One region of the Streptomyces sp. CC0208 genome, then DNA from elsewhere that is predicted to be linked to it. Evidence: riboswitches for the same ligand, from Rfam matches in the RefSeq annotation. Region 1 holds a riboswitch; the other holds the start of a gene.
The links. Region 1 has a riboswitch for glycine ahead of gcvP (aminomethyl-transferring glycine dehydrogenase). Riboswitches for the same ligand answer to the same signal wherever they lie in the genome.
Positions count from the first base shown of each region.

Region 2: linked by a shared signal. The riboswitch ahead of gcvT (glycine cleavage system aminomethyltransferase GcvT) and the one ahead of gcvP (aminomethyl-transferring glycine dehydrogenase) in region 1 are both predicted to bind glycine.

Region 1 is NZ_CP031969.1:7,518,309-7,527,684, reverse strand. Features, by position in the region: gene D1369_RS34575 (extracellular solute-binding protein) at 1-220, opposite strand, end outside; gene D1369_RS34570 (APC family permease) at 1,141-3,093, shown strand; gene gcvP (aminomethyl-transferring glycine dehydrogenase) at 3,183-6,068, opposite strand; glycine riboswitch at 6,246-6,341, opposite strand; gene D1369_RS34560 (PRC-barrel domain-containing protein) at 6,465-6,842, shown strand; gene D1369_RS34555 (DNA polymerase IV) at 7,855-9,213, opposite strand; gene D1369_RS34550 (MerR family transcriptional regulator) at 9,272-9,376, opposite strand, start outside.
Region 2 is NZ_CP031969.1:2,738,724-2,748,099, reverse strand. Features, by position in the region: gene D1369_RS12315 (L-serine ammonia-lyase) at 1-992, opposite strand, end outside; gene glyA (serine hydroxymethyltransferase) at 1,059-2,321, opposite strand; gene gcvH (glycine cleavage system protein GcvH) at 2,336-2,713, opposite strand; gene gcvT (glycine cleavage system aminomethyltransferase GcvT) at 2,826-3,944, opposite strand; glycine riboswitch at 4,100-4,197, opposite strand; gene D1369_RS12295 (AAA family ATPase) at 4,380-5,048, shown strand; gene D1369_RS12290 (enhanced serine sensitivity protein SseB) at 5,116-5,907, shown strand; gene D1369_RS12280 (enhanced serine sensitivity protein SseB C-terminal domain-containing protein) at 6,070-6,864, shown strand; gene D1369_RS12275 (ABC transporter permease) at 7,200-8,198, shown strand; gene D1369_RS12270 (ABC transporter substrate-binding protein) at 8,258-9,376, shown strand, end outside.

The DNA of each region.
Region 1 (9,376 bases):
TCTTGACCTTGGGATTCTGTGCCTCGAACTTCTTGGCGAGGCTCGCCCAGACACTCTTCGCCGGCTCGGTGGTGGAGATGTTCCACCACTCCACCGTGGTCGTCCCGTCGGACGAACCTCCGTCCGAGTCGCCGCCACAACCGGTCAGTGCCGTCATGCCCAGACCGGCCGCGGCGGACGCCGCCAGAAAACCACGGCGGGACAGTGCCGGGTCGCCCATGATGCGCTCCTTGGGTACGGGACGGAGCCGTCCTTGTCCGTCCTGAGATCCGAAAGTTTCGGAGTAGATCCAGAAAGCTTCGCTGCTGCCGCACCCTAGAGACAGCTACTAAACGGTGGCAACCCCCTGTGCACGGGGAATGTTCGGGGATTGCCCGGCCAACTCGCCCCGGCGGGCCTCGCGTCGGGGAACGGGAGACCGCTCGCCGCGCGAGCACCCGCCCCGCGACCGCGATCCGGGGCGCCCCGCACGGCTCCCCCCGACGGCGGGCGCCGAGGCGTCGAGACCGCGTGACGGTCACACAACGGGTGGGGGCACGGCGGGGCCGGACCCGGCGCCCCGGCCCGGAACTCGGGAGCCGGCGATCCTCCCGCGCGATGCGGGGGCGGATGGGCCGCCCCGCCGGACAGCCACTCCGTACGGACCGGTCCACCGTGCATGAGGACGGGGGTAGCCTCCTACGGCCGTGTCGTCGCGCCCCGCATCCGCCTGACCCCCTGAGGTGCCGAAACATTCGCTAACACTGGCGAACATTACGAAGCGGATCGAGTCATCGTCGGGCATGCCCGGCTGGATCACCTCGTCAGGTGTCGATCGGCAAGACGGCGAGTTCACCGGACGCGGCCGAAGTCGCTGCCCACCACACCTCGGCTCCGGGGCGGAACCCTCGCTGCTCTCGCCCCCGACATGACGCTGCGTGTCCGCCTCGACTGACCCACCCGCGCAGTGCGAACCGGGAAGAGGCAGCCCCCTCAACTGGGCCATCCCTCGTCTCCGACGCCCCAGGCCGAGTCTTAACGGAAGTTTGACGCCCCCGCAGCCCTGCACCGCGGGCCCGAACGTCACTCTCCGCTTACGCTGGTCCCGCCGTCGGACAGGCGGCCGCACCCGAGCTGAGCAGTACCTAGGAGCGCCCCCAGATGGCCACCACCGAGCACCCTCCCCCGAGTCGTCTGCGGTCCTGGATGCTGGAAGGTCTGTCGGACATGGGCAAGGGCGGCGGCCACGTGGGCCCGCACGCCGAACCCGAGCCTCCGCACCGGGGTCAGCCCTGGTACCGGGTGATGTGCCTGACCGGCGTCGACTACTTCTCCACCCTCGGCTACCAGCCCGGCATCGCCGCCCTCGCGGCCGGCCTGCTCTCCCCCGTCGCCACCATCGTGCTCGTCCTCGTCACCCTGGCCGGCGCCCTGCCCGTCTACCGCCGCGTGGCGGAGGAAAGCCCCCACGGCGAGGGCTCCGTCGCCATGCTGGAACGCCTGCTGTCGTTCTGGCAGGGCAAGCTCTTCGTCCTGACCCTGCTCGGCTTCGCCGCCACCGACTTCCTGATCACCATCACCCTCTCCGCCGCCGACGCCTCCACCCACCTGGTCGAGAACCCCCACCTCACCGGCACCCTGCACAACCAGCAGATGCTGATCACCCTCGTCCTGGTCGCCCTGCTCGGCGCGGTCTTCCTCAAGGGCTTCCTGGAGGCTGTCGGCGTCGCGGTGGCCCTGGTCGGCGTCTACCTGGCCCTCAACGTGGTAGTGGTGGTCGTCGGCCTGTGGCACGTCCTCACCGCAGGTCATGTCGTCGCCGACTGGTCCAGCGCGCTGACCGCCGAGCACGGCAACGTCTTCGCCATGGTCGGCGTGGCCCTGCTGGTCTTTCCCAAGCTGGCACTCGGCCTGTCCGGCTTCGAGACCGGCGTCGCCGTCATGCCGCACGTCAAGGGCGACCCCGGCGACACCGAGGAACGTCCCACCGGCCGGATCCGCGACACCAAGAAGCTGCTCACCACCGCTGCCCTGATCATGAGCGTCTTCCTGATCGCCACCAGTTTCATCACCACCCTCCTGATCCCGGCGAAGGACTTCGAGTCGGGCGGCCCGGCCAACGGCCGCGCCCTGGCCTACCTCGCCCACGAATACCTCGGCGGCGCCTTCGGCACGGTCTACGACGTCTCCACGATCGCCATCCTGTGGTTCGCCGGCGCCTCCGCGATGGCCGGTCTGCTGAACCTGATGCCCCGCTACCTGCCCCGCTACGGCATGGCCCCGCACTGGGCCCGCGCCGTGCGCCCCATGGTCATCGTCTTCACCCTGATCGGCTTCCTGGTCACCTGGATCTTCGACGCCGATGTCGACGCCCAGGGCGGCGCCTACGCCACCGGCGTCCTGGTCCTCATCAGCTCAGCGGCGATCGCGGTGACCATCGCGGCCCGCAAGGCCGGCCAGCGGGGCTGGACGATCGGCTTCGCGGTCATCTCGGCGGTCTTCCTCTACGTCACCGTCGCGAACGTCATCGAACGCCCCGACGGCGTCAAGATCGGCGCCTGCTTCATCGCCGGCATCATCCTCGTCTCCCTCCTCTCCCGCCTGGCCCGCGCCTTCGAGCTGCGCGTGACCAGCGTGCACCTGGACGACATGGCAGAACGTTTCATCCGGGACATCGCCAGCCGCAAGATCCGGTTCATCGCCAACGAGCCCGACCAGCGCGACCAGGCGGAGTACCGCGAGAAGGTCGAACAGATCCGCGCCGACAACGACATCCCCGGCGAGGACTTCGTCTTCGTCGAGGTCACCGTCCTGGATCCCTCGGAATTCGAGGCGAGCCTCACCGTCCGCGGCGAGGTCCTGCACGGCCGCTACCGCGTCCTGACCCTGGAGTCCTCCTCCATCCCGAACGCCCTGGCCGCCCTCCTCCTGCACGTCCGCGATCTCACCGGCTGCATCCCCCACATGTACTTCGAATGGACCGAGGGCAGCCCCTTCCACAACTTCCTGCGGTTCTTCCTCTTCGGTCAGGGCGAGGTCGCCCCCGTCACCCGAGAGGTCCTCCGTGAGGCGGAGCCCGACCGCGCCCGCCGTCCCCGGGTCCACACCGGCTGATCCCGGCGCAGCCGGCACATTCCCCCGAGCGAACAGTCCTGGCCCAACGACAGAGGGCCCCGCCGAAGCGGGGCCCTCTTCACGTCAGGTCAGTCGTCGTACGCGTCCAGCGGCGGGCACGAACACACCAGGTTCCGGTCACCGAACGCCTGGTCGATCCGTCGTACCGGCGGCCAGTACTTGTCTGCCACCGACACCCCGGCCGGGAACACGGCCTCCTCGCGGGTGTACGCGTGCTCCCACGCGCCGCCCAGCGCACCGGCGGTGTGCGGAGCGTTCCGCAGCGGGTTGTCGTCCGCGTCCCACTCCCCTGCCCCGACCTTCTCGATCTCCCCACGAATGGCGATCATCGCCTCGCAGAACCGGTCGAGCTCGGTCAGGTCCTCGGACTCGGTCGGCTCGATCATCAGTGTCCCGGCCACCGGGAACGACATGGTCGGCGCGTGGAAGCCGTAGTCGATGAGCCGCTTGGCCACGTCGTCGACGCTCACCCCGGTCGCCTTCGTCAGCGGCCGCAGATCGATGATGCACTCGTGCGCGACCAGCCCGCCGGGACCGGTGTAGAGCACGGGGTAGTGCGGCTCAAGCCGCTTGGCGATGTAGTTGGCGGAGAGCACCGCCACCTGCGTGGCCCGCTTGAGCCCCTCGCCGCCCATGAGCCGGACGTACGCCCACGAGATCGGCAGGATGCCCGCGGAACCCCAGGGCGCGGCCGAGATGGGCCCGACGCCCGTCTCGGGACCGGCCGCGGGCTGCATCGGGTGGTTCGGCAGATACGGCGCGAGATGCGCCCGCACACCCACCGGCCCGACGCCCGGACCACCCCCACCATGCGGGATGCAGAAGGTCTTGTGCAGGTTCAGGTGCGAGACGTCACCGCCGAAGTGCCCCGGCTTGGCCAGCCCCACCAGCGCGTTGAGGTTGGCCCCGTCGACGTACACCTGGCCGCCGGCCTCGTGCACCTGGGCGCAGATGTCGGCGACGTGCTCCTCGAACACACCGTGCGTCGAGGGGTAGGTGATCATCAGCACGGACAGCTCGTCGCGGTACTGCTCGATCTTGGCCCGCAGGTCCTCGACGTCGATCTCGCCGTCCCCGGCGGTCTTCACGACGACGACCTTCATGCCCGCCATCACGGCGCTGGCGGCGTTGGTCCCGTGCGCGGACGACGGGATCAGACACACGGTCCGCTGCTCGTCCCCGTTGGCCCGGTGATACCCGCGTACGGCGAGCAGCCCGGCCAGCTCGCCCTGCGAACCGGCGTTGGGCTGGAGCGACACCTTGTCGTACCCGGTGACCTCGGCGAGCCGCTCCTCCAGCTCCTGGATCAGCGTCAGATAGCCCTGCGCCTGCTCGGCGGGCGCGAAGGGGTGCAGCTGCCCGAACTCGGGCCAGGTGACCGGCTCCATCTCCGTGGTCGCGTTGAGCTTCATGGTGCAGGAGCCCAGCGGGATCATGCCGCGGTCGAGCGCGTAGTCGCGGTCGGCGAGCCTGCGCAGGTAGCGCAGCATCGCGGTCTCGGAGCGGTACTGGTGGAAGACGGGGTGGGTGAGGAAGTCGTCACCGCGCAGCAGCGCGTCCGGCAGCGCCTCCTCGGTGGCGGCGTCCAGTGCCTCGATGTCGGCCTCGACCCCGAACGCGTTCCACACGGCAGCCACCTGGGCCCGCGCGGTGGTCTCGTCGCACGCGACGGACACGTGGTCGGCGTCGACGAGGTGCAGGTTGACGCCGTTCCGGCGCGCCGCGGAGACGATCTCCGCGGCCTTGCCCGGCACCCGTACGGTCAGCGTGTCGAAGTACGACCCGTGCACGACCTCGACCCCACCGGCCGTCAGCCCCGCGGCGAGGATGTTCGCGTACCGGTGCGTCCGCCGCGCGATGCCCTTGAGCCCGTCGGGCCCGTGGTAGACGGCGTACATCCCGGCCATGACCGCGAGCAGCACCTGCGCGGTGCAGATGTTGCTGGTCGCCTTCTCCCGGCGGATGTGCTGCTCACGCGTCTGCAGCGCGAGCCGGTAGGCCTTGTTGCCGTCGGCGTCCACGGACACGCCCACGAGCCGCCCGGGCAGGCTCCTGGCGAACTTCTCCTGGACGGCCATGTATCCGGCGTGCGGCCCGCCGAAGCCCATCGGCACACCGAACCGCTGCGTGGTCCCGACCGCGATGTCCGCCCCGAGCTCACCCGGCGACCTCAGCAGGGTCAGCGCGAGCAGATCGGCGGCGACGGTCACGAGCGCGCCGAGCTCGTGAGCCTGGTCGATGAGCGGCTTGATGTCCCGTACGACCCCGGAGGCGCCGGGGTACTGGACCAGCACGCCGTTGATCTCACGCCCGGCGACCTCGGCCGGGATCCCGTCGCTGAGGTCGGCGACCACGACCTCGAGGCCGGTCGGCTCGGCACGGGTCTGGATCACGGCGATGGTCTGCGGCAGCACGTCGGCGTCGACGAGGAAGAGCCCCTTCTTGTTCTTCCCCATCCGGCGGGACAGTGCCATGGCCTCGGCCGCCGCGGTCCCCTCGTCGAGCAGCGAGGCTCCGGAGGTGGGCAGCCCGGTGAGGTCGGCGACCATGGTCTGGAAGTTGAGCAGAGCCTCGAGCCGTCCCTGCGAGATCTCCGGCTGGTACGGCGTGTAGGCCGTGTACCAGGCCGGGTTCTCCATGACGTTGCGCAGGATGACGGGCGGGGTGAAGGTGCCGTAGTACCCGAGTCCGATCATGGAGTCGAGCACCTGGTTGCGGTCGGCCAGCGACCGCAGCTCGGCCAGCACCTCGGCCTCGGTGCGCGCACCGGGCAGTTCCAGCGCATCGGCGTTCTTGATCACATCCGGCACCGCGGCGGCCGTGAGCTCGTCCAGCGAGCCGTAGCCGACCTGCGCGAGCATCTTGGCGCGAGCCTCGTGGTCAGGGCCGATGTGACGCTGCTCGAAGGGAATTCCCTGTTCGAGCTCGGAGAGCGGAATGCGGTGGGCGGTCATTGCGGAGGCCTCCTGGTCTGACGCGACCTTCGAGGGGTACCCCGGCGCGGGTACCCCGACGGCCTCCCCCTCTGTCATCTCAACCTGAGAGCTTCACCGGACCACCCGAAGGCCGCCCGGCTTTCACCGTCGGTGAGGGCGGAAGCCGTCGACACCCGCCCTGCTTTCCAGAGTGACCTCGTCCGTGCGGTACGTGAGCCTGAGAGATTCCGGGGAGGATTTGCTCCTTCGGCGCCTCCGATGGTGTCCGGAGGACTCTCCCGCGCGGGGTCAGCAGCCGCTCGCAAGCCTACCAGCGAGGTCACCGCACGGGTCTTCGAGTGGCCGCACGCCCCGATGTGCTCTTTCGTAGTGCTTACGACCGCTTCGGATGAGTTGCGACCAAGTGGAGGGCACGTGCAGACCGACATCGATCCGCGCAACCTGATCGGCCGCAAGGCGTTCGACCGCAACGGCACCAGGATCGGCACCGTCGACGAGGTCTACCTCGACGACGCGACGGGCGTGCCGGAGTGGGCCGCCATACGCACCGGCCTCTTCACCCGGGACGCCTTCGTGCCCCTGGAGCCGAGCGAACTGGTGGACGGCTCCCTGCACGTCCCCTTCGACCGCACCCTCATCAAGGACGCCCCCGACTTCGGCGTGGGCCGCCACCTCTCCCCCGACCAGGAACTCCAGCTCTACCACCACTACGGCCTCGACCTGGCCACACCACCGCCGTTCCCGGACCGGAACTTCGGCAGACTGGCAGGCACGGAGGACGTGGAGGCCTGACGACCACCCCTGACGCTCCCAGCACCAAAGCCTGCGCTCTTCGCCCCCCGTCACACGCCCCACACCTGACCGCCTCTAACGGACACCCCGGCCCCGCGAGACAGGCAGCGAGCCCCGGCACGAGCCGTCACGACAGAGCAGCGCCGACCGCGCACCGACCGAGGCCCAGCCCGACCCCCACCAGCCCCCGCCAGACACGCCTTAAGCCCCCGAGCGAGCCGTCACGACAGACCAGCACCGGCCCCCCACCCGACCGAAGCCCAACCCGACCGACACCAGCCCCCGCCAGACACGCCTTAAGCCCCCTGCGAGCCGTCACGACAGACCAGCACCGGCCCCCCACCCGACCGAAGCCCAACCCGACCGACACCAGCCCCCGCCAGACACGCCTTAAGCCCCCTGCGAGCCGCCGAGCGGTGCCGACCGCGTACGTGACCGAGGCCCTCCCCGACCGAAGCCCCGCCCGACCGACACCAGCCGTAAGCCCCACCACGAGCCCTCACGACAGACCAGCACCGGCCCCCACCGACCGAAGCCCAACCCGACCAGTCCCCGCGACACAAGCCGTAAGCCCCGGCGCCAGCCGACCACCCCCGAACCGCCACAATCCAGCAGCACCGGCCCCTACCCGACCGAAGCCCAACCCGACCGGCACCAGGCCGCACCCAGCTCACTGTCCGCGCCCAACCGACTCCCACCCCGGCCCCGCCGGCCGGCCCACAGACCCGCCTGGCCACCCCGGCGCATCAGGCGCCCACCACCTCCAAGCCCCCGCCCGGACCTCGGCAGCCGAGCCGAAGCAAGCCGACAGCACCGCCCGCGGCCCCGCTTCATGACCGCCAAGGCACTCGCACTCCTCGACGCCGCCCCCTCCCTGCGCCCTACAGGCCCACCGCAAGGCCGGACGCCCACATAACCTCCCCGACCCCACCCGCAGCCCCCGACGAGCGCCCTACACGCCCCGCTGACCCACCCCAGCCCGGCGGAGCCCCCGCACCCGCCGAAGAACCCGTCACGGATGACGCGGCCGGGCACCCATCACCTCAACCAACGGCAACGGCTCGGCCGACTCCAGCGCAGGGTCGTCGACAAGAAACGTCCGCACCCGCCCCGGCTCCGAATCCGGCGTCTCGAAGCGCACGGTCACCCGCCCCAGCCCGCTCCCCTGCACCCACCCGTGCCCGTACTCCGCGTGCCGCACGTCATGACCGGCAACCCACCGCCGCTCGACCACCACGTCCCGCTCCTCGGCAGAGACGTCGTCAGCCACCTCCTCGACGGCATGGTCCACCCTCTCCCCCGCGGCCTGGGCGAACAGGTCCTCCTGCGTGAAGTCGGCAAGCCCGGACACCCCCACCCCCAGCAACCGCACGCCCCCCGTCGAGTCGACGCCCTCCAGCAGCCGCAGGGCGGCCTCCCGCACCACCGCGGGATCGTCCGTGGGCCCCCGCAGGGTCTCGGACCGCGTCAAGGTCGAGAAGTCGTACCGCCGCACCTTCAACACAATGGTCCGCCCCGACAACCCGGCCCCCCGCAACCTGCGCACACACCGGTCCGCCAACCGCTGCACCTCGAGCCCCACCCGGACCCGGTCATGGATGTCCACGTCGTACGTGTCCTCCACCGACACCGACTTGGTCTCCCGCTCCGCCACCACGGCCCGCTCGTCCCGCGCCAGCGCCATCGCGTACAGCCCGTGCCCGTGCGCCTTCCCGAGCAGCCGTACGAGCTCGTCCTCCCCCGCCTCGACGATCTCGTCGACGGTATGGATCCCGGCCCGCCGCAGATGGTCCCCCGTCGCCGGCCCCACCCCCGGCAGGGTCCGCACCGACAGCGGCCCGAGCAGCGCCCGCTCGGTGCCCGGCTCGATCACCACCAGCCCGTCCGGCTTGGCCTGTTCGGAGGCGATCTTCGCGAGCATCTTGGACGCGGCCAGCCCCACCGACCCCGTGAGCCCCGTGAAGGCCCGTATGTCAGCCCGCAGCTTCGCCCCGACCAGCCGCGCCGACGCCTCGTCCCAGGCCGCCCCCTCGGCCTCCAGATCCACGAACGCCTCGTCCAGGCTCAGCGGCTCCACGAGCGGCGACAGCTCTCGCAGCAGGCCCATCACCTGCTCGCTGATCGCCTTGTAGAACCCGAAGCGCGGCACGAGATACGCGGCGTTCGGCGCGAGCCGTCTCGCCTGAGCCATGGGCATCGCCGAGTGCACCCCGAACACCCGGGCCTCGTAGGACGCGGTGGCCACCACTCCCCGCGGCCCCAGCCCGCCCACGACTACGGCCTTCCCGCGCAGACTCGGCTTGGACGCCTGCTCCGCCGAGGCGTAGAAGGCATCCATGTCGAGATGCAGGATCGTGGGCGCTTTTCTCACATGTCCGATGCTGCCCTACGCCACTGACAATGCCCCGCCGCGGACGGCGGGGCAGGCCTCAGACCGCCCGGTTGCGGCGCCTGGCCAGCTCGTCCGCGGGGTTGTGCCCGATGAGCGTCTCCCCCGTGTCGATGCGCTCCCCGTGCAGCTGCGACAGGGCGCT
Region 2 (9,376 bases), 4.8 Mb from region 1:
GCGTTCTCCTTGAAGAGCATGCCGATGGCGCCCGCGGCGAGGAGAAAGCGGACCACGCCGTCCTCGTCCGCGCCGGGAACGAAGTTCATGTAGTAGTGCAGGACCGCGGGAATGATCCCGGCCGCGCCGTTCGTCGGGGCCGTCACCACCCGGCCGCCGGCCGCGTTCTCCTCGTTGACCGCCATCGCGTACAGCGTGATCCACTCCATGGAGTGGGCCAACGCGTCGCCCTCCGCCCGCAGTTGACGGGCCGTCATGGCGGCGCGGCGGCGCACCCGCAGACCGCCCGGCAGGATGCCCTCCTGGGACATGCCCCGGGATACGCAGTCCTGCATCACGCGCCAGATCTCCAGCAGCCCGGCCCGGATCTCGTCCTCGGTGCGCCAGGCGCGCTCGTTCTCCAGCATCAGGGAGGAGATCGACAGGCCGGTCTCCTTGGTCAGGCGCAGCAGCTCGTCACCCGTGCGGAAGGGGTGCTTCAACACCGTGTCGTCCAGCTTGATGCGGTCCTCGCCGACCGCGTCCTCGTCCACGACGAAGCCGCCGCCGACCGAGTAGTACGTCTTGGACAGCAGTTCCGCGCCCGAGGCGTCGTACGCCCACACCGTCATGCCGTTCGCGTGGTACGGGAGTGCCTTGCGGCGGTGCAGGACCAGGTCGTCGTCGAAGGAGAACGGGATCTCCCGCTCGCCGAGCAGCTTCAGGACGCCCGCGGCCTTGATCTCCGCGACCCGGTCGTCCGCGTTCTCCACGTCCACCGTGCGCGGGGACGCCCCCTCCAGGCCGAGCAGCACCGCCTTCGGGGTGCCGTGGCCGTGGCCGGTCGCGCCCAGAGAGCCGTAGAGCTCGCAGCGGACCGAGGCGACGGCCGGCAGCAGGTCCTCGTTGCGCAGGCGGCGGGCGAACATGCGGGCCGCGCGCATCGGGCCGACCGTGTGGGAGCTCGACGGGCCGATGCCGATCGAGAACAGGTCGAAGACCGAGATGGCCACGGGAACTCCTTCACAAAAAGGTGGGGGCACACATCGTCGGGTGCCCCCACCGCGGAACTGCTCGAACTACTTGTTCAGGCCGGGGTACAGCGGGTGCTTGTCCGCCAGGGCCTTGACCCGGGCCTTCAGCGACTCCACGTCGTACGACGGCTTCAGGGTCTCGGCGATGACGTCCGCGACCTCGGCGAAGTCCTCGGCCGTGAAGCCGCGGGTGGCCAGGGCGGGCGTGCCGATCCTGAGGCCCGACGTCACCATCGGCGGGCGCGGGTCGTTCGGGACGGCGTTGCGGTTGACCGTGATGCCGACCTCGTGGAGACGGTCCTCGGCCTGCCTGCCGTCCAGCTCGGACTCGCGCAGGTCGACGAGGATGAGGTGGACGTCGGTGCCGCCGGAGAGCACGTTGACCCCGGCCTCCCGGGCGTCGTCGGCCGTCAGACGCTCGGCGAGGATGCGCGCACCGTCCACCGTACGCCGCTGGCGCTCCTTGAACTCCTCGGAGGCCGCGACCTTGAAGGACACCGCCTTCGCCGCGATCACGTGCTCCAGGGGACCGCCCTGGAAGCCCGGGAACACGGAGGAGTTCAGCTTCTTCGCGAACTCCTGCTTGGCGAGGATGATCCCGCCGCGCGGTCCGCCCAGCGTCTTGTGGGTGGTGGAGGTGACCACGTCGGCGTGCTCGACGGGGTTCGGGTGCAGCCCGGCCGCGACCAGACCGGCGAAGTGGGCCATGTCGACCCACAGGTACGCCTCGACCTCGTCGGCGATCCGGCGGAACTCCGCGAAGTCCAGCTGCCGCGGGTAGGCGGACCAGCCCGCGATGATCACCTTCGGCCGGTGCTCGCGCGCGAGCTTCTCCAGCTCGGCCATGTCGACGAGACCCGACTCGTCCACGTGGTAGGCGACGACATTGAACTGCTTGCCGGAGAAGTTCAGCCGCATCCCGTGGGTCAGGTGACCACCGTGCGCGAGGTCGAGACCGAGGATGGTGTCGCCCGGCTGGGCCAGCGCGAACAGGGCGGCCTGGTTCGCGGAGGCACCGGAGTGGGGCTGCACGTTGGCGTACTCGGCGCCGAACAGCTCCTTGACCCGGTCGATCGCGATCTGCTCGGCCACGTCGACGTGCTCGCAGCCGCCGTAGTAGCGGCGGCCCGGGTAGCCCTCGGCGTACTTGTTGGTGAGGACCGAGCCCTGGGCCTCCATGACCGCGAGCGGAGCGAAGTTCTCCGAGGCGATCATCTCGAGGGTGGACTGCTGCCTGACCAGCTCGGCGTCGACCGCGGCCGCGATCTCCGGGTCGAGCTCGTGCAGGGGCGTGTTCAGTGCGGACATCAGGTGCGGACTCCTCAGCCGGCGGAAAAGGCGGTGTACTCGTCGGCGGAGAGCAGGTCGGCCGGCTCCTCCGCGACGCGTACCTTGAACAGCCAGCCGCCCTCGAAGGGGGCGGAGTTCACCAGCGCCGGGTCGCTCACGACGTCCTCGTTGACCTCGGTGACCTCACCGGAGACGGGGGAGTACAGGTCGGACACCGACTTGGTCGACTCCAGCTCGCCGCAGGTCTCGCCCGCGGTCACCGTGTCACCGACCTCCGGGAGCTGGACGAAGACGACATCGCCGAGCGCGTTGGCCGCGTGCTCCGTGATGCCGACCGTCGAGACGCCGTCCTCGGCGCCCGACAGCCACTCGTGCTCCTTGCTGTAACGCAGCTGCTGGGGGTTGCTCATGGCCTGAATTCTCCTGTACGCGGGGGAGTGGTGATGAAGGGGGGACTGCGAAAGGCGTGCGTGAGCAGCGACTCTGTGCCCAGCATCACCTACGACGGCTACTTCTGTGCGGCTACTTCTGGCGCTTGTAGAACGGCAGCGCCACGACCTCGTACGGCTCGTGGCTGCCCCGGATGTCCACACCGACACCGGTCGTGCCGGGCGTCGCGTGCGCGGCGTCGACGTACGCCATCGCGATCGGCCTGCCCAGGGTGGGGGAGGGGGCGCCGGAGGTGACCTCGCCGATCACCTCGCCGCCCGCGACGACCGCGTACCCGGCACGCGGGACGCGACGCCCCTCGGCGACCAGGCCGACGAGGACGCGCGGCGGCGCGGCGGCGGCGCGCTCGGCGGCCCGCTGGAGCGCCTCCCGCCCGACGAAGTCCCCGTCCTTCTCGAACTTCACGACCCGGCCGAGCCCGGCGTCGAAGGGCGTCAGCTCCCGCGAGAGCTCGTGCCCGTACAGCGGCATGCCCGCTTCCAGGCGCAGCGTGTCCCGGCAGGACAGTCCGCACGGGACGAGCCCGACGCCCTCGCCGGCCTTGGTCAGCGCCTGCCACAGTTCGACCGCGTGCTCCGGCTTCACGAACAGCTCGAAGCCGTCCTCACCGGTGTACCCGGTGCGCGCGATCAGCGCCGGCACCCCGGCGACCGTGCCCGGCAGACCGGCGTAGTACTTGAGGCCGTCGAGGTCCGCGTCGGTCAGGGACGCGAGGATCCCGGGGGACTGAGGCCCCTGTACGGCGATCAGCGCGTAGGCGTCCCGGTCGTCACGCACCTCGGCGTCGAAGCCGGCCGCGCGCTCGGTCAGTGCGTCGAGCACGACCTGGGCGTTGGAGGCGTTGGCGACCACCATGTACTCGGTCTCGCCGAGCCGGTAGACGATCAGGTCGTCCAGGATGCCGCCGTCGGCCTGGCAGATCATGGTGTAGCGGGCCCGGCCGACGCCGACGGAGGCGATGTTGCCGACGAGGGCGAAGTTCAGCAGCTGTGCGGCCTGCGGTCCGGTCACGGTGATCTCGCCCATGTGGGAGAGGTCGAAGAGCCCGGCTTGCGTGCGTACCGCGTTGTGTTCGTCGCGCTCGGAGCCGTACCGCAGGGGCATGTCCCAGCCGGCGAAGTCGGTCATGGTCGCACCGAGCGAGCGGTGCAGGGCGTCGAGTGCGGTGAGACGGGGTTCAGAACTGCTCATCGGACGGTCGTCTCCAAGGATCCCAGGACATGGGTGTGACGGGCGAGGTATTCCTCCCCATCTGTCATCGGAACCTGAGAGGTTCGCCATGAAGAACATGGCTTGCACCGTGGGTGGGGCCGCCTTCGAGGGGGCGGCCCGCTTTTCAGATGTGCCTCGCCCGCGCGGTAACGGGGCCTGAGAGATTCAAGGGAGGGACTTGCTCCTTCGGCGCCCGGGTACACGTACCCCGGGACTCTCCCGCGCGGATTCAAGCGGCCGGTATGCAGTTGGCGCCGACATCATTGCACGCCTCGGACGCCGACGGCAGGGCTGCCTCGGCCCCTCCCTTCTGTAACCGGCTTGTGGCGGTACGCGTACAGAAACGCGAGAGATCGTCCATTACCTTCTCTTTACGCTCGGTGGGGAGGGGAACCCCGACCCCGGAGGAGGACGATGACGGTGAACAGGACCACGGCGTACGCGACGACCTCGGCCCTCGCGCTGCCGGAGCAGCCCGCGGCCCCGGCCGTCGAGGCCCGCGGCGCCCGCCCGGTCGTCCGTGACCTGCGCGACCGCGCCGGCCGCAGCCCGCACGCCCTGCTCTTCGGCCCCGGCGACCTCGTCGTCATCACCGGCCTGCCCGGCAGCGGCAAGTCCACGCTGATGAAGCGCGCGGTCACGGGGATCGGAGTCGACTCCCAGGACACCCGTGACCGCTGGGACGCCCGGCTCTCCCGCCTACTGCCGTACGCCCTCTACCGCCCGCTGGTCCGGCTCGCGCACTACGCCGGACTGCGCCGCGCCCTGCGCTCCGGCGAGGGAGTCGTGGTGCACGACTGCGGGACGCAGGCCTGGGTGCGGGGCTGGCTGGCCCGCGAGGCCCGGCGCCGGGGCGGCACCCTGCACCTGCTGCTGCTCGACGTCACGGCGGACACCGCGCTGGAGGGCCAGCGCGAGCGCGGCCGGGAGGTCTCGCGGTATGCCTTCCTGCGGCACCGGGGGGCCGCCGCGCGGCTGATCCGCTCCGTGGAGCGCGGCGATCTGCCCCAGGGCTGCGGCTCGGCGGTGCTGATCGACCGGGAGGCGGCGGACGTCCTGCGGCGGATCGGGTTCACGGGCTGAGTCGCGAACCGCCCGCACCCGCTAGCCTTTCAGCCACATCAGCGGTTCACAGCAGGCGGTCAGACAGATGGACTTCCCAGCGGATCTTCCCGCGGACTTCCCGGCGCACTCGGCACACCCCCATCCGCACGGCGGCTGGCCCGGCAACGAGCTGGAGGAGGTGCTCTCGGCCTCCCTCGGCATGCCCTCCGCGGGCGGCCGGATCATCGAGGTGCTCGGCCGCAGCTTCGTCTGGATCCCGCTGCCGAACGGCGGCGGCCCGCACAGCGGCCCCCTCGACCTGCCCACCCTGGAGATCGGGGGCCAGGCGTTCGTCCCGGTCTTCAGCTCCGAGGAGCAGTTCCGCCAGGTCGTCGGCAGCCATCTGTCGTACACCATCGCCCCGGCGGTCGAGTTCGCCCGCGGCCTGCCCCCGCACGTGGGCATCGCGGTGAACCCGGACGGCGTGGTCGGAGTCCCGCTGCCGCCCGCCGCCGTCGCCGACCTCTGCCGGGTGGGCCGGACCCCGCTGGACGGGCCCAACACCGGCGGCCGGGTCAAGCTCTACGAGCCGGACTGGCAGGACGACCCGGTCGACTTCCTGGCAGCCGCGTCCGCCGAGTTCGCGGCCACGGGCGTGGTCCTGACGGCCCGCCGCTGCCTGGCCGCCATCGAGACGGCCGACCCGGTCATGTTCGTGGGCGTGGAACTCTCCCAGTGGGAGGGCGACCTGCGCACCCTGCCGATGGACGCCCTCGGCCGGGCCCTCGGGCAGACCCCGGTGCGCTGGCCGGTCAACCTGGTCCTGCTGGACGTGGCGGACGACCCGGTGGGCCACTGGATGCGGGGCCAGGTACGGCCCTTCTACACACAGGGCTAGTCGCACCCCCTCAGGGGCGCGGGGCTGTGCCGATCTGCGGCTCCGCCGCGGGGCGCGACCAGCCACGAACAACCCGCACCCGCCGACGGTCGACGAGTCCCGACCCGGTAGGCGCTTAAGCTGGTTTCATACTCGGGGCAACTTCAAGAAGGGCGATACGACGTGAGCGCCAGCGGCACCGCGACCGGCACGGTCGAGCACATGCTGCGCCAGGTGACCCCCGGGCGCTACGACGCCTACGAGGCGCTGCTGCGCGCTCTCGCGACCCCGAACAACGGCCAGATCTGGATGCTCCTGTGGCACGGCCAGTCCGGCTCCCCGGACGCCCAGTACGGAAACATGGAGGTCGACGGCTACGGCTACGCCCCCTGTGTGACCTCGGCGCAGGAGCTGAGCGCCAGCGGCTGGAACCGTTCGTACGAGGTGGTCGACGGCCTCGACGTGGCCCGCACGCTCTATCCCGACCACTACGGCCTCTGGCTCAACCCGCACGCCCCCGGCGGCGGCGTCGGCATCCCCTGGCTCGACCTGCGCCGCATCGCGACCGGCCTGGAGCGCCAGCCCGCGGGACCGCTCAGGCTCACCGAACCCGGCATCGAGATCCCCCAGTTCTACGCCCTGCTCGTGCAGAACGCGCACCGCACCCCGGCGGTCCGCTCGCTGCGCCGCGCCTGGGTGCAGCCGGCGCTCGGGGCGCCGTACCTCGCCATCGGCCTGGACGTGTACGACACCAGTCCCTCGGCCGTGGACTCGGTGCGCGCGATGATGCAGCAGTCCATCGGCGCGGTGCCGGAGGGGCTGCCGGTGTCGACCGTGGCGATGTCCGACGAGTACGACCCGGTGGCCCTGTGGATGCGCGCCGGCGCCCGTCCGTTCTACGACCGCGAGGCCCACGGATCCCCCGCCCAGGCACCGGCGGCCGGGTACGGCTACCCGCCCGCCCGTGGTGGTTACTGAGAGCGATGGCAACCCGTTCGCGTCCTTTACGTAACAGCCATATTTCTTCGCGCGTAGATAGCGGCGGATCATACCGAACGTGCCCTATTGTGCCGTTCTGTCCCAACTGACATACGTCCGAGGGTCGTTACCCGTTGTTCGGATAACGGAATCCCTCGTACTGCATCACGGTTACGCATACTTTCGGCGCCAGGCCTGGCGGGTGATCACAGCGAAGCTGAAGACTCCCCAGGCAGACGCAGGATCAGTAGTCCCTGCGAGCTGAGCAAGTCGACAAAGCCGTAATCCACGGCAGGTGTAGGCCGGTCACCACCGGCGAGAGGGGTCGGGTCACTGTGACCGCACCGATCGAGACCACCGGGGCGCAGGCCGAGGCGCAGCCGGAGGCTGTCCTCGTCGGCGCCGCAAAGGGGCAGATCGAGGGCCGTTCCCTGGGGCAGATCGCCTGGTCCCGGTTCAAGAAGGACAAGGTGGCGGTCGTTGGTGGCGTGATCGTCATCCTGCTGATCCTGCTCGCGGTGCTCTCCCGGCCCATTCAGGCCATGTTCGGGCTGGACCCGAACGCCCTGCACCAGGATCTGATCGACCCGAACACCTCGCTGCCCAAGGGCGACTTCGGCGGCATGAGCTGGTCGCACCCGCTCGGTGTGGAGCCGAAGTTCGGCCGCGACATCGCGACCCGCATCCTCGAGGGCTCCTGGGTCTCGCTGGTCGTCGCCTTCGGCGCCACGATCCTGTCCAACACGATCGGCGCCGTGCTCGGCGTGGTCGCCGGCTACTACGGCGGCCGGGTCGACACGATCATCAGCCGGCTGATGGACACCTTCCTGGCGTTCCCCCTCCTGCTGTTCGCCATCGCCATCTCGGCCACGCTCCAGGGCGGCGCCTTCGGCCTGGAGGGTCTGCCGCTGCACATCAGCGTGCTGATCTTCGTCATCGGCTTCTTCAACTGGCCCTACCTGGGCCGCATCGTGCGCGGCCAGACCCTGGCCCTGCGCGAGCGGGAGTTCGTCGACGCCTCGCGCGGGATGGGGGCCAGGGGGCCGTACATCCTGTTCCGGGAGCTGCTGCCGAACCTCGTCGGCCCGATCATCGTCTACTCGACGCTGCTCATCCCGACCAACATCCTCTTCGAGGCGTCGCTGAGCTTCCTCGGCGTCGGCATCCAGCCCCCGCAGGCGTCCTGGGGCGGCATGATCAACCAGGCGGTCACCTACTACCAGGTCGACCCGCAGTTCATGATCGTGCCTGGTCTGGCCATCTTCGTGACCGTCCTGGCATTCAACCTGCTCGGCGACGGTCTCCGCGACGCTCTCGACCCGCGCAGCCGCTGACCCGCGACCGCGGCGAGAGTCCACAAGATTTCCGACAATTGAAGGGGAAGCAGACCATCATGCGAAGGTCAGCGCTGGCCGCAGTGGCGGCCATCGGCAGTGCGAGCCTGTTGCTCTCGGCTTGCAGCAAGGCCGATGACAACGGTGGAGACGGGAACAAGTCGGCTGGGGCCAACGCAGCGACCAAGGGTGTCGTCAACGCCTCCTCCCAGAAGGGTGGGACGGTCACGTACGAGTTGTCGGACGTGCCGGACTCCTTCGACCCCGGCAACACGTACTACGCCTACATGTACAACCTCAGCCGGCTGTTCGCCCGCCCGCTGATGACCTTCAAGCCCGGCGCGGGCGAGGAGGGCAACACGCTGGTTCCGGACCTCGCCGAGAAGGCGGGCGAGCCGAGCGACGGCGGCAAGACCTGGACGTACAAGATCCGCTCCGGCCTGAAGTTCCAGGACGGCACGCCGATCACCTCGAAGGACGTCAAGTACGCCGTCGAGCGCTCCAACTTCGCGCGTGACGTGCTCTCCCTCGGCCCGAACTACTTCCAGCAGTTCATGGAGGGCGGCAAGGCGTACAAGGGCCCGTACAAGGACAAGAGCGCCGAGGGCCTGAAGTCCATCGAGACGCCGGACGACACCACGATCGTCTTCAAGCTCAACCGTCCCTTCCAGGAGTTCGACTACCTGGTCGCGACGCCGCAGACGGCTCCGGTGCCGAAGGCCAAGGACACCGGCATCGACTACGTCAAGAGCATCGTGTCCTCGGGCTCGTACAAGTTCCAGAGCTACGACGAGGGCAAGCAGGCCGTCCTCGTCAAGAACGAGAACTGGGACCCGAAGACCGACCCGCTGCGCAAGCAGTACCCGGACAAGATCGTCGTCAAGCTGAAGGTCAACCCGGAGACCATCGACCAGGACGTCCAGGCCGGTGACGCGATCGACCTCGGCGGTACCGGTGTCCAGGCCGCGACCCAGGCGAAGGTCGTCAACAGCGCCGACCTGAAGGCCAACACGGACAACACCTACGGTGGCCGTCTGGTCTACCTGGCGATCAACAACCAGGTCGCGCCGTTCGACAAGGTCGAGTGCCGCAAGGCCGTCGAGTACGCCATCGACAAGGTCTCCGTGCAGACCGCCGAGGGCGGCCCGATCCGCGGTGACATCGCCACGACCGTCCTG